One region of the Sporosarcina sp. FSL K6-1508 genome, then DNA from elsewhere that is predicted to be linked to it. Evidence: riboswitches for the same ligand, from Rfam matches in the RefSeq annotation. Region 1 holds a riboswitch; each other region holds the start of a gene.

Region 1 (3,238 bases):
CTTTCTTGATGGAACGTGGAAGATAAGTAAATCGGAACATTAACAGCCCCTGATTTCCGCTCGTATTCTCCCCTTGTGGATGCGTGAATGATAGTTGTTTCTAATCGCTCTTCATTCAAACTCATGGCACTAGCACCTCACTTTTCAAAGTTGCAAATACTTGCTTCAAATCTGCAATCAAATCATCCGCTTCTTCTACTCCAACAGAAAAACGTAAAAGCCGGTCGCAGACACCTCGACGTATCCGTTCTTCTCTCGGGATATCTGCATGTGTTTGCGTTGCTGGATAAGTTATAAAACTTTCCACCCCGCCCAGACTTTCCGCAAATGTAATGAGTTGCAGATTTTCAAGAAACGGTCCGACCGATTGACTGTCATTTAATCGAAATGAGAGCATACCACCTTTGCCTGGATAGAGAACGTCTGCTACAAGCGGTTCATCTTTCAAAAAGTCTACGATTACTTTTGCATTTGCATCATGCTGTTTCATCCTTAAATGCAGTGTTTTCAACCCCCTGATTATTAACCAAGAATCAGAAGGGGAAAGGACCGCGCCGATTGCGTTATGGTTGGCAGCCAATTTTTCGCAAAGTTTCTCGCCTTTTGCTATGACAAGACCAGCGAGAACATCATTATGCCCGCCGATATATTTCGTTGCGCTATGCATGACAATATCGGCGCCTAGTTCGATTGGTCTTTGGAAATAGGGCGTTAAAAACGTGTTGTCGACAATTAACAGTAAATCATGTTTTTTTGCGAGTTCGGCATACTGAAGAATATCGAATTCTTGCATTAATGGATTCGTAGGTGTTTCGATGAAGAGTGCCTTCGTCTTCGGCGAAATCAACTTCTCGGTTTCATTTACATCAGTAAAATCCGTGTACAACGTGTGGATTGAATAGACATCAGAATACTGTTCGAGTAAGCGGTATGTGCCGCCGTAAATATCTTCTGGAACAATTAATTCATCACCGGGACGAAACAGGGTAAGGATTAACTGAATCGCCGCCATGCCGGAACTGCAAGCGAAACCACCATCTCCACCCTCCAAGTTAGCAATGCCTTTTTCTAAAATGGAACGGGTCGGATTTTTTGTTCTTGTATAGTCGTAGCCAGTCGATTGGCCGAGACCCTTATGCTTGTATGCAGTTGATAAATAAATCGGCGGATTGACAGCACCTGTTTTCGAATCACTGTTATTGCCTAATTGCACTAGAATTGTTTCCAAACTTCTTTTTGTCATTATAGTCACCCTTTTCTTTGAAATAAAAAAAGAGACCCTCTGTAAGAAGAGGGTCCCCGAAATATCGCAGACAATCTTCTTATCTTCTAGGGAAATGGACACCTAAAGGAATTAGCACCGTACCTGAACAGGTTGGTTGCTGAGACGTCATTGGGCCATTCCCTCGGTCTCTCTTGATAAGAATAAAATATGAAATTATGTGAAAAAACAATTTCCATAACTTTAGCACGCTATGGAAAATAAAACAAGGGGTAGATTGTTAATGCTTCTCCCTGAGTTGTTGCATACGTTGGTTGAATAAACTGGGATATGATAAAAATCCAAGTAATGCGCTTGTCACTGCCGCTGTCGTCAATAATAGGAAGATAATGAGCAACTGGAATTGAACCGCTTGAATGGGGTCGGCGCCTGCGATAATTTGACCGCTCATCATGCCGGGTAACTGGACTAAGCCCATTGTCTTCTGACTTTCGATAGTTGGGATCATACTTGCCTTAATCGCATTGATGAGCTGCCTATGGATTGCTTGTTTTGGCGTTCCGCCGAGTGAAAGGATAAGTTCTGTTTCGTCACGATAGGTTTCGACCTCGGCTGTAAATCGATTTAGAAAGAGAATCGAGAGAACCATTGAGTTACCAATGACCATACCGCTGATTGAAATGATATATTGCGCGGTTGGCGGCACAATCTGGAAGCCTAGTAAAATGCTTTGTGTAAGCACTTCGATAAAAACTAATGTGATTGCGATTTTCCACGTAATTCCCTCGATTGCTTTTCCTTTCTTCCGTGCGTTTTGCGTCGCTGCCGCGATCATTAATGTAACCATCAATCCGATGTACAAAAGATTTTCGGAATCGAAGACGAATTTGAGAATATATCCTACAGCGAGCAACTGGATAATGGATCGGACTGTTGCAATAAGCGTATCTTTTTCCAACCCTAAGCGCAGTGTTTTCGATAGTAGGAGGGGGATGATAACAAAAATAAGTGTGATGGATAACGTCAAATAACTCATTCTTCGCCTCCTTGTACAAACTGCTTCACGAATTCATTTGTCGGCGATTTCAATAAGTCACTTTTGCCCGTTTCAATGACTTTACCGTCCATAAGCACCCAGGTATAATCGCCGATTGATAACGCTTGCTGCAAGTTATGTGTAATCCAAATGATTGTCACGCCGTATTTCCGATTGATTTTAACGATCAACTCTTCAATTTCATGTAATGATGATCGGTCCAAGGCGGAGGTTATTTCATCCAGCAATAGGATTTCAGAGCGATTAATCAGTGTACGGGCGATTGATACTTTCTGCCGTTGTCCACCTGACAAATCATCCGTTTTCCTATGTAAAAACTGTTTATCCAACCCGACGTCTTCCAGAATTTCAACCGCATTCTGTTCAGGCATTTTTTCACCTTGAAGTTCCAAAGGGAGTGCTAAGTTATGGAAGACGGTACCTTTTATCATTGGTGCACTTTGAAGGGCGATTCCGACATGACGGCGGAGTTCAACCGGCTCATATGTGAGAATTGGTTTTTCATGAATATAAATCTCGCCGGAAGTGGGGGATATCAAACCATTACATAATTTGAGCAACGTCGTTTTTCCTGCTCCGGATGGGCCAACAAGCGTAGTGATTTTCCCTTTTGGAAAGGAACCCGTTATGTTTTTTAAAATATGTACATCATCAATGGAATAATTGACGTTATGAAAATGCAAGGCAGGTTCATAAAAATTAGACATTCAATTCGCTCCTACTAACTTCTTATTTATATAGCGTATTTTATCATGCAAGAAAACTCTATTATAGTTCTAAAAAGTGTTTGTTGCTAATCGTTCATTGGTATTTGTCTACCTTTATTCCCCAGAAAGGAAGATTTACTTTTATTGAGGAACAAATGAAACTTGTTAGTGATCAAGATCGTATATGTATTAACTGGAGATGAGAAAATGCCGACATGTAAAAATTGTAACCGCAAATGGAATTGGAAGAAT
Region 2 (3,238 bases), 450 kb from region 1:
CCAATAATCCCCGCCATAGCGGTGTACCCGACGAGTGCAATCGCTGTTACGGTAATTCCCGAAATAAGTGCAGGCATCGATTCGGGTAAAAGAACTTTAAAAATAATCGTTCTCGTTTTTGCTCCCATTGACTTCGAAGCTTCAATTACACCTTTATCAATTTCCTGTAAGGCAATCAGCACCATTCTTGCATAAAACGGAGCCGCCCCAATTATTAGTGCCGGCATCGCAGCATCCGGTCCGCGGATTGTGCCAAGAAGAAATTTCGTAAACGGAATAAGCAAAATGATTAATATGATAAACGGGATTGACCTAAAGACATTGACGAATGCCCCTGAAATCATATTTACAAACTTATTCGACCACAGTTGACCGGGACTTGATAGGAAGAGTAAAATCCCGAGTGCTAGTCCAATAACTAATGTGAACAATGTAGAGATTGCTGTCATATAGAGTGTTTCCACTGTCGCTTCCCACATCTTAGCCCAGTCAACATTCGGAAAAAGGTTTTCAATCATTACCGATCACCTCCGTCTGAACATCATTTTCATTGAGATAATGAATTGCTTCCTCAATAATTGTGGAATCTCCAAGGAGCTGAAGTATGAGTGTGCCGTATGCCCCACCATGCGTATGGGAAATGTTCCCTTGCACGATATTCACGTCGACACTGAATTTCCGGATAAGACTTGCGAGCACAGGTTGCTCTGTCCGGTCACCTACAAATAAGAGCTTGATAAGCGTACCGGTAGGGAATTCTTCCTTAATATGCGCCATTGCCTGCTTCGCTTCAGCTGGCTCAGTTACTTGAGAGACAAAACGCTTCGTAATAGACTCTTTCGGCGATTGGAACACATCGAGCACATTCCCCATCTCGACAACCTTCCCTGCTTCCATTACCGCGACTCTGTGGCAAATTTTGCGAATAACATGCATTTCGTGTGTGATAAGGACAATCGTCAGCCCAAGTCTTTCATTAATGCCCGTCAGAAGATCAAGTATCGAATCCGTCGTTTCCGGATCAAGGGCTGAAGTCGCTTCATCACAGAGAAGTACTTCCGGATCGTTTGCAAGCGCCCGGGCGATGCCGACACGTTGCTTCTGTCCTCCAGACAATTCAGATGGATATGCGTTTTCCCGACCACTTAATCCAACCAGTTCAATCAGTTCTGCCACTTTCTTGTCTCGCGTAGCTTTTCGTACGCCCGCGATTTCAAGTGGAAAAGCAATATTGTCCTTCACTGTCCGCGACCATAACAAGTTGAAATGTTGGAAAATCATACTTACTTTTTGACGCGCTTCTCTTAGTTCTTTTCCTCTGATTGCGGATATTTCTAAACCACCTATTTTCACACTACCTGATGTCGGCTTTTCAAGCCCGTTCAACAGGCGAATTAATGTACTTTTTCCTGCTCCGCTGTATCCGATTATGCCAAAAATTTCGCCATCGGCAATTTCAAGTGAGACATTTTCGACCGCTGAAATACTGGCTGGTCCTACACCGAACCGTTTATTGATTTCTGTTAAATGAATCATCTATTTCACCTCTGAGTATTTATCTATATAAATTGGAATTTAGAATTCCTTCAAATCCGCTTCGGCGCTCGGGGATGCCTCCCGCCATAAGCGAGGGTACTGAAAAAGTACGATTTCCTTCAATCCCGTTGATTTCCGTTCCGAGCGGACGCTTTCCGCGGGCACGGCTTCAGCCTCCTCGTCACTGCGTTCCTGCGGGGTCTTCAGCTCGTGCTGTTCCCGCTGGAGTCGCCGCTCTCCACTACAATCAACTAGTTCTTACTGAAAAAAGAACTTTTTCAGTGGCTTCCCATAAGCCAGACAGCTTCGCCGTCAGTCTTATGGCTTCGGCTACCCCTTGTAAGGCGCCTACGCTCAATAACTATCCGGTAGTTCACCGCTTAGTGACAATAAGGCTACATTTCATTAGAATACAAAAAAGCCTTCCTGCAGACGGGCAGAAAGGCTTTACGCTATCATAAAATAAACGTTTGTCCGATCTCTCATCTCTCAAAGTATGCACTTTGTGTGATTTGGCACCATTTCACTTTCGTGACGGTTGCCGGGCTTCGCAGGGCACTATCCCTCCACCTCTCTTAATAAGAGCGACCTATTCAGTTGAATGTTAAATCGAATTATATCAAATTAGCATATTGTTTGTCAATCAATCTTTTCAAGCAGATACGGAACCGACTGAAAGGCATAGATTTTATGGGTTAATACGCCCTCCTTCTGTATTAGAAGGCAAGGAACACTTTCAATTTCATAGTCAATTGCAATATTTTGGACGTAATTCAAATCTGCTTTCCCGATTGGTATTTCTGGTCTCATTACAGTGATGATCTCCATCATTTTAGATGCAACCGCACATGTGCCGCACATCGGTGTATATAAATAAAACGCTGCTACCGGAGACTCTTTTAAGGCTATCTCCCACTGTTCGCGTGTCCATGTCTCCATTGATCCTACATCCTTTAAAGTAGATATTCAGGCCGGATTTTGAAATCCGCCTCTTGAAGTATTTTGGCTAGCACTTTATACGGAGTTGTCTCCACTTCTCGGTATACCTTTTCTGTATATAGATGGATTGCTGCCGGGAAATCTCTCTTAAATAAAATACGGGTCTTCTCGCCATCTTCATCCGCATCGACAAAGACGTATAGTTCCTGTTCTTCGTAGGGTGCAAGTAACTCTTCAAGCCGGTAAGGGCTAACTGTACCGTTCGTACAAATAATTTCGACAGGATCAGCAAGTATGCGCACTAAACGTTTTCTATCCGAACCGCCCTCTACTATGATGACTTTTTCATCCGACAAAAGAGTTCCCCCTTTGCTAATACACTAGTAAGATGCAAAAAACGCCGGAATTATTCCGGCGCTCAGTTAAATCAAATACGCCTCGGCGTATTTGCGCCCAGATTTTGAATTGAGCTTGCTCAATTCACTCCTTTCAAAATCTGTGGCATCCGCCGGAGGCTTAGGGCCAACAGGACGTTGGTTACTCAGACGTTGCCGCAGGACGCGGCGATTTTAGTCTGAGTTCCCCTATTCAGCAAGGGTTTGAACTTCTGCTGAATAAATTTCAATTATTCTCCAACTGTCATTTTTTCATACGCTTCAGCTGACATAAGTTCATCCAGCTCAGAAGCATTAGAAGGTTCAACGACAATCATCCATGCATTTTCATACGGTGATTCGTTGACGAATTCAGGGCTGTCTTCAAG
Region 3 (3,238 bases), 2.1 Mb from region 1:
CCTGTAGATAATCTCATTGTCGCAACGACGGAATTGTAATCTACTTCCGTGAGAAACCCACTTAACGGACTATAGGCACCTGTACCAATCAAATCCAAATCACTGCTCGCAATTTCATCTAATTCAACTGTTTTGGTAAACCCTTCGAATTGAAAATCTGGATTCCAGCGATTAATTAATATGCCGCCATGCGGTTGACTCAAGCTCATGTAAATTCCTCCATTTAAGTTAACTTTTTATGCAATCCACACTCTGTTTTCGTTTGATTTGCCCAGCGGCCTGACCTTGACCCTGTCGTAGTATCGCCTTGTATTGTACAGGGTGCACAGCCGATACTCGGATAGCCTTGATCATGAAGTGGATTATAGGGCAGTTCATGTTTATCAACATAATCCCAAATATCCGTCCACGACCAATGAATTAGCGGGCAAATTTTAACTGATTGAAATGTTTCATCCTTATTCACGAAGTTTGTCAGACTTCTAGATGGTGATTGTTCACGTCTTAATCCGGACAGCCAAGCAGTCGCATTACTTAGTGTTTCCCGAAGCGGAATTACTTTCCTCATATGACAACACTGATCCGGCTGTCTCGCCCAAAGTTCAGCGCCATACTCATCAGCTTGTTCTTCAACCGTTAAAATCGGCTTTTTCAATTCAATTTTCAACTGAGGATAGAGTTGTTTGACTTTATCAATTAGGGCATAGGTTTCTTTAAAATGAAGTCCTGTATCTAGAAATACCACTTTAGCGGTTGATTTTATTTGCGAGATTAAGTCAATCATTACAATCCCTTCAACCCCGAAGCTGCACGCATAAACAAGTTCATCGTCATATTCTTTATAAGCCCATCGCAAGACGTTTAGCGCACCCTTCGCTTCGTCGTCAAGTAAAAAAACATCTTCAGACTCAATCCAGGAATCGTACGTTTTCTTCACCAAATTAACTCTCCTTCCTATCTTTTATAAAAAGACGACTTTAATCTCCTACTGATTAAAGTCGCCTCTAATTTTTTAGTCAGCGCATTGTTCCCATATACCCAATTGTCCATCAGCTTCTGGGTTTCCAGTCGGCTAGTGATTAGCGTTTATACTAACTTTATTATTCCTATGTGTCAAGTAGGTTTTAAGTCATTCTATTCCAAGTGAACTAGAATGTTACGTGATTATTGACTTTTTTTGATATAGTTATTTTCTTTTAAATAAGAAATGATGACTTCGACCGATTCTTCAATACTTAACTGATTGGTATCGATGGATATTTCCGCATTAACAGGTTCTTCATAAGGAGCATCAATTCCTGTAAAGTCTTTAATTTCACCCAATCTTGCTTTTTTGTACAATCCCTTTGGATCGCGTTCTTCGCAGGTTTCTAAACTGGCCTTTACATATACTTCAATGAATTCATCAGCATCGACAATTTCCCGCACTTGATCACGATCTTCTTGGTAAGGGGAAATGAATGCGGTCAATGTGAACAGGCCAGCATCAACCATTAGTTTTGCAACTTCACCAATTCTGCGAATATTTTCGGATCGATCATCTGGACTAAACCCAAGATTCTTATTTAAACCGTGTCTGACGTTATCTCCATCTAGTCGATAAGTGTGAACACCCTTTGAATGTAAAGCTGTTTCTAACGCCGCTGAAATCGTCGATTTTCCGGAACCCGATAATCCTGTAAACCAAAGAATTGCACTTTTATGACCTTTTGCTTCTTGGCGATCCCTTTTCGTAACCTCTGATTCATGCCATACGATATTTTTAGCTTTTGTCATTTTTTCTCCTCCTAAATTCATTTGCTCTGAATCAATTTTCAAATACAAAAAACATCTTTTTAGTCGATTCGAAAAATCGATTAGAAAGATGCCTTTAGTTGACTAATTAGCATATATTTAATTGGTAAAAACAAGAATAGCGCTGGAGACCAGAAAAAGAAAAATGAGATTTCACCATACGCTAAACAATAAAAAAGCCTCTTCAATTAGGGCAAGAAGAGGTTGATGATATCGAATAACTATCTCTTCTTATCTGCTAAACTTTCGCTTACTGGAATTGGCACAGTACAAAACAGTCTGTTGCCGAGGCTTCTTCGGGCCAGTCCCTCAACCTCTCTTGATAAGAAATACACTATGAAGTTGAGATCAATATTACATCATCGAAATTCCAAAGTCAATGATTTATCAGTTTTTAATTTTATTCACATCAGTTTAGTAGGGTTTAAACACTAATGTCTCGCACATAAACAAAAAGGCACGTTAAACTACTTTTCGGCGTTCTTGAAAACTTATAGTTCAACTCTAACTTCTCCTTCCATTGCTCTCATTAGTTTTCTCCATTTCCTTTTCACAATCATTTTTCCAATTAACAAGAAATATTCCTTTAAAGATTAGTAATCCACCAAAAAGAGTAGACCAGGTTAGTCTTTCATGGAGCAAACACCATCCTGTTAGTACACCGAAGAATGGCGCTAAAAAAAGGAATGCACTCGTTCGTTCTTGATTTCCTCTCTGAAGAAGATAAAACCAAACAGAAAACTGAATAATTGAGGCCGCAATGGTAAGCCATAACAAAATCAGGATGGATTGAGTAGTCATTCTGAAAAAAGACTCTTCCAATAGTAAACTTCCCAGAAAGAGAATTAATCCGCCAAAAAGCATTTGATAGGCTGTCATTACATATGTATCAAATTTAAAACCATGTATTTTTATCAAAAGCGTAGCAATCGCCCATGAAACTGCCGACAAAACCCCTAATATGGTACCGATTCTAAAGTCAAGATGTGAACCCAACGTGAGAAAAACCCCGATAAAACCTAGCAGTACACCTATCCATTGCTGAATACGGTAACGGGATTTTAAAAAAAGCGTTCCAAAAACTACGACGAGTAAAGGATTCATAAATGTTAGGATAGACGTCTCTCCAGAAGTGATCGTACGTAGTGCCATGAATATACAGCCCATCACAAAAGCCGTTTGAAAAAGTCCAATTAGAACAAGCCACACCCAATCGATTACCTTTACCGGATGTCGCTTGTTTAAGATTTTAACGATCGTAGCCATAATAAGCCCTGCAAGCGTAAAACGCATAGCGACTAATAGGAGAGGAGATGAATAGGCTAACCCTAACTTCCCTATTGTAAAAGAAGAACCCATTAATCCAGTCGTCAAAATCACTAACAAACTAAAAATGATTCGATTCATCCAGCCCCCACCCCATTATGACTATAAATCATTTATA

Evidence for each region. Region 1 has a riboswitch for S-adenosylmethionine ahead of MKZ11_RS07255 (methionine biosynthesis PLP-dependent protein). Riboswitches for the same ligand answer to the same signal wherever they lie in the genome.
Region 2: linked by a shared signal. The riboswitch ahead of MKZ11_RS09655 (methionine ABC transporter ATP-binding protein) and the one ahead of MKZ11_RS07255 (methionine biosynthesis PLP-dependent protein) in region 1 are both predicted to bind S-adenosylmethionine.
Region 3: linked by a shared signal. The riboswitch ahead of cysC (adenylyl-sulfate kinase) and the one ahead of MKZ11_RS07255 (methionine biosynthesis PLP-dependent protein) in region 1 are both predicted to bind S-adenosylmethionine.

Annotation. Positions count from the first base shown of each region.
Region 1 is NZ_JBBOXF010000001.1:1,477,185-1,480,422, forward strand. Features, by position in the region: gene metC (cystathionine beta-lyase) at 1-125, opposite strand, end outside; gene MKZ11_RS07255 (methionine biosynthesis PLP-dependent protein) at 122-1,243, opposite strand; SAM riboswitch class I at 1,320-1,426, opposite strand; gene MKZ11_RS07260 (ABC transporter permease) at 1,503-2,258, opposite strand; gene MKZ11_RS07265 (ABC transporter ATP-binding protein) at 2,255-2,986, opposite strand; gene MKZ11_RS07270 (TIGR04104 family putative zinc finger protein) at 3,155-3,238, shown strand, end outside.
Region 2 is NZ_JBBOXF010000001.1:1,926,115-1,929,352, reverse strand. Features, by position in the region: gene MKZ11_RS09660 (methionine ABC transporter permease) at 1-518, opposite strand, end outside; gene MKZ11_RS09655 (methionine ABC transporter ATP-binding protein) at 511-1,536, opposite strand; SAM riboswitch class I at 2,016-2,121, opposite strand; gene MKZ11_RS09650 (thioredoxin family protein) at 2,176-2,475, opposite strand; gene MKZ11_RS09645 (toprim domain-containing protein) at 2,490-2,831, opposite strand; gene gcvH (glycine cleavage system protein GcvH) at 3,101-3,238, opposite strand, start outside.
Region 3 is NZ_JBBOXF010000001.1:3,528,310-3,531,547, forward strand. Features, by position in the region: gene sat (sulfate adenylyltransferase) at 1-209, opposite strand, end outside; gene MKZ11_RS17850 (phosphoadenylyl-sulfate reductase) at 224-937, opposite strand; gene cysC (adenylyl-sulfate kinase) at 1,165-1,776, opposite strand; SAM riboswitch class I at 2,023-2,123, opposite strand; gene MKZ11_RS17860 (DMT family transporter) at 2,299-3,201, opposite strand.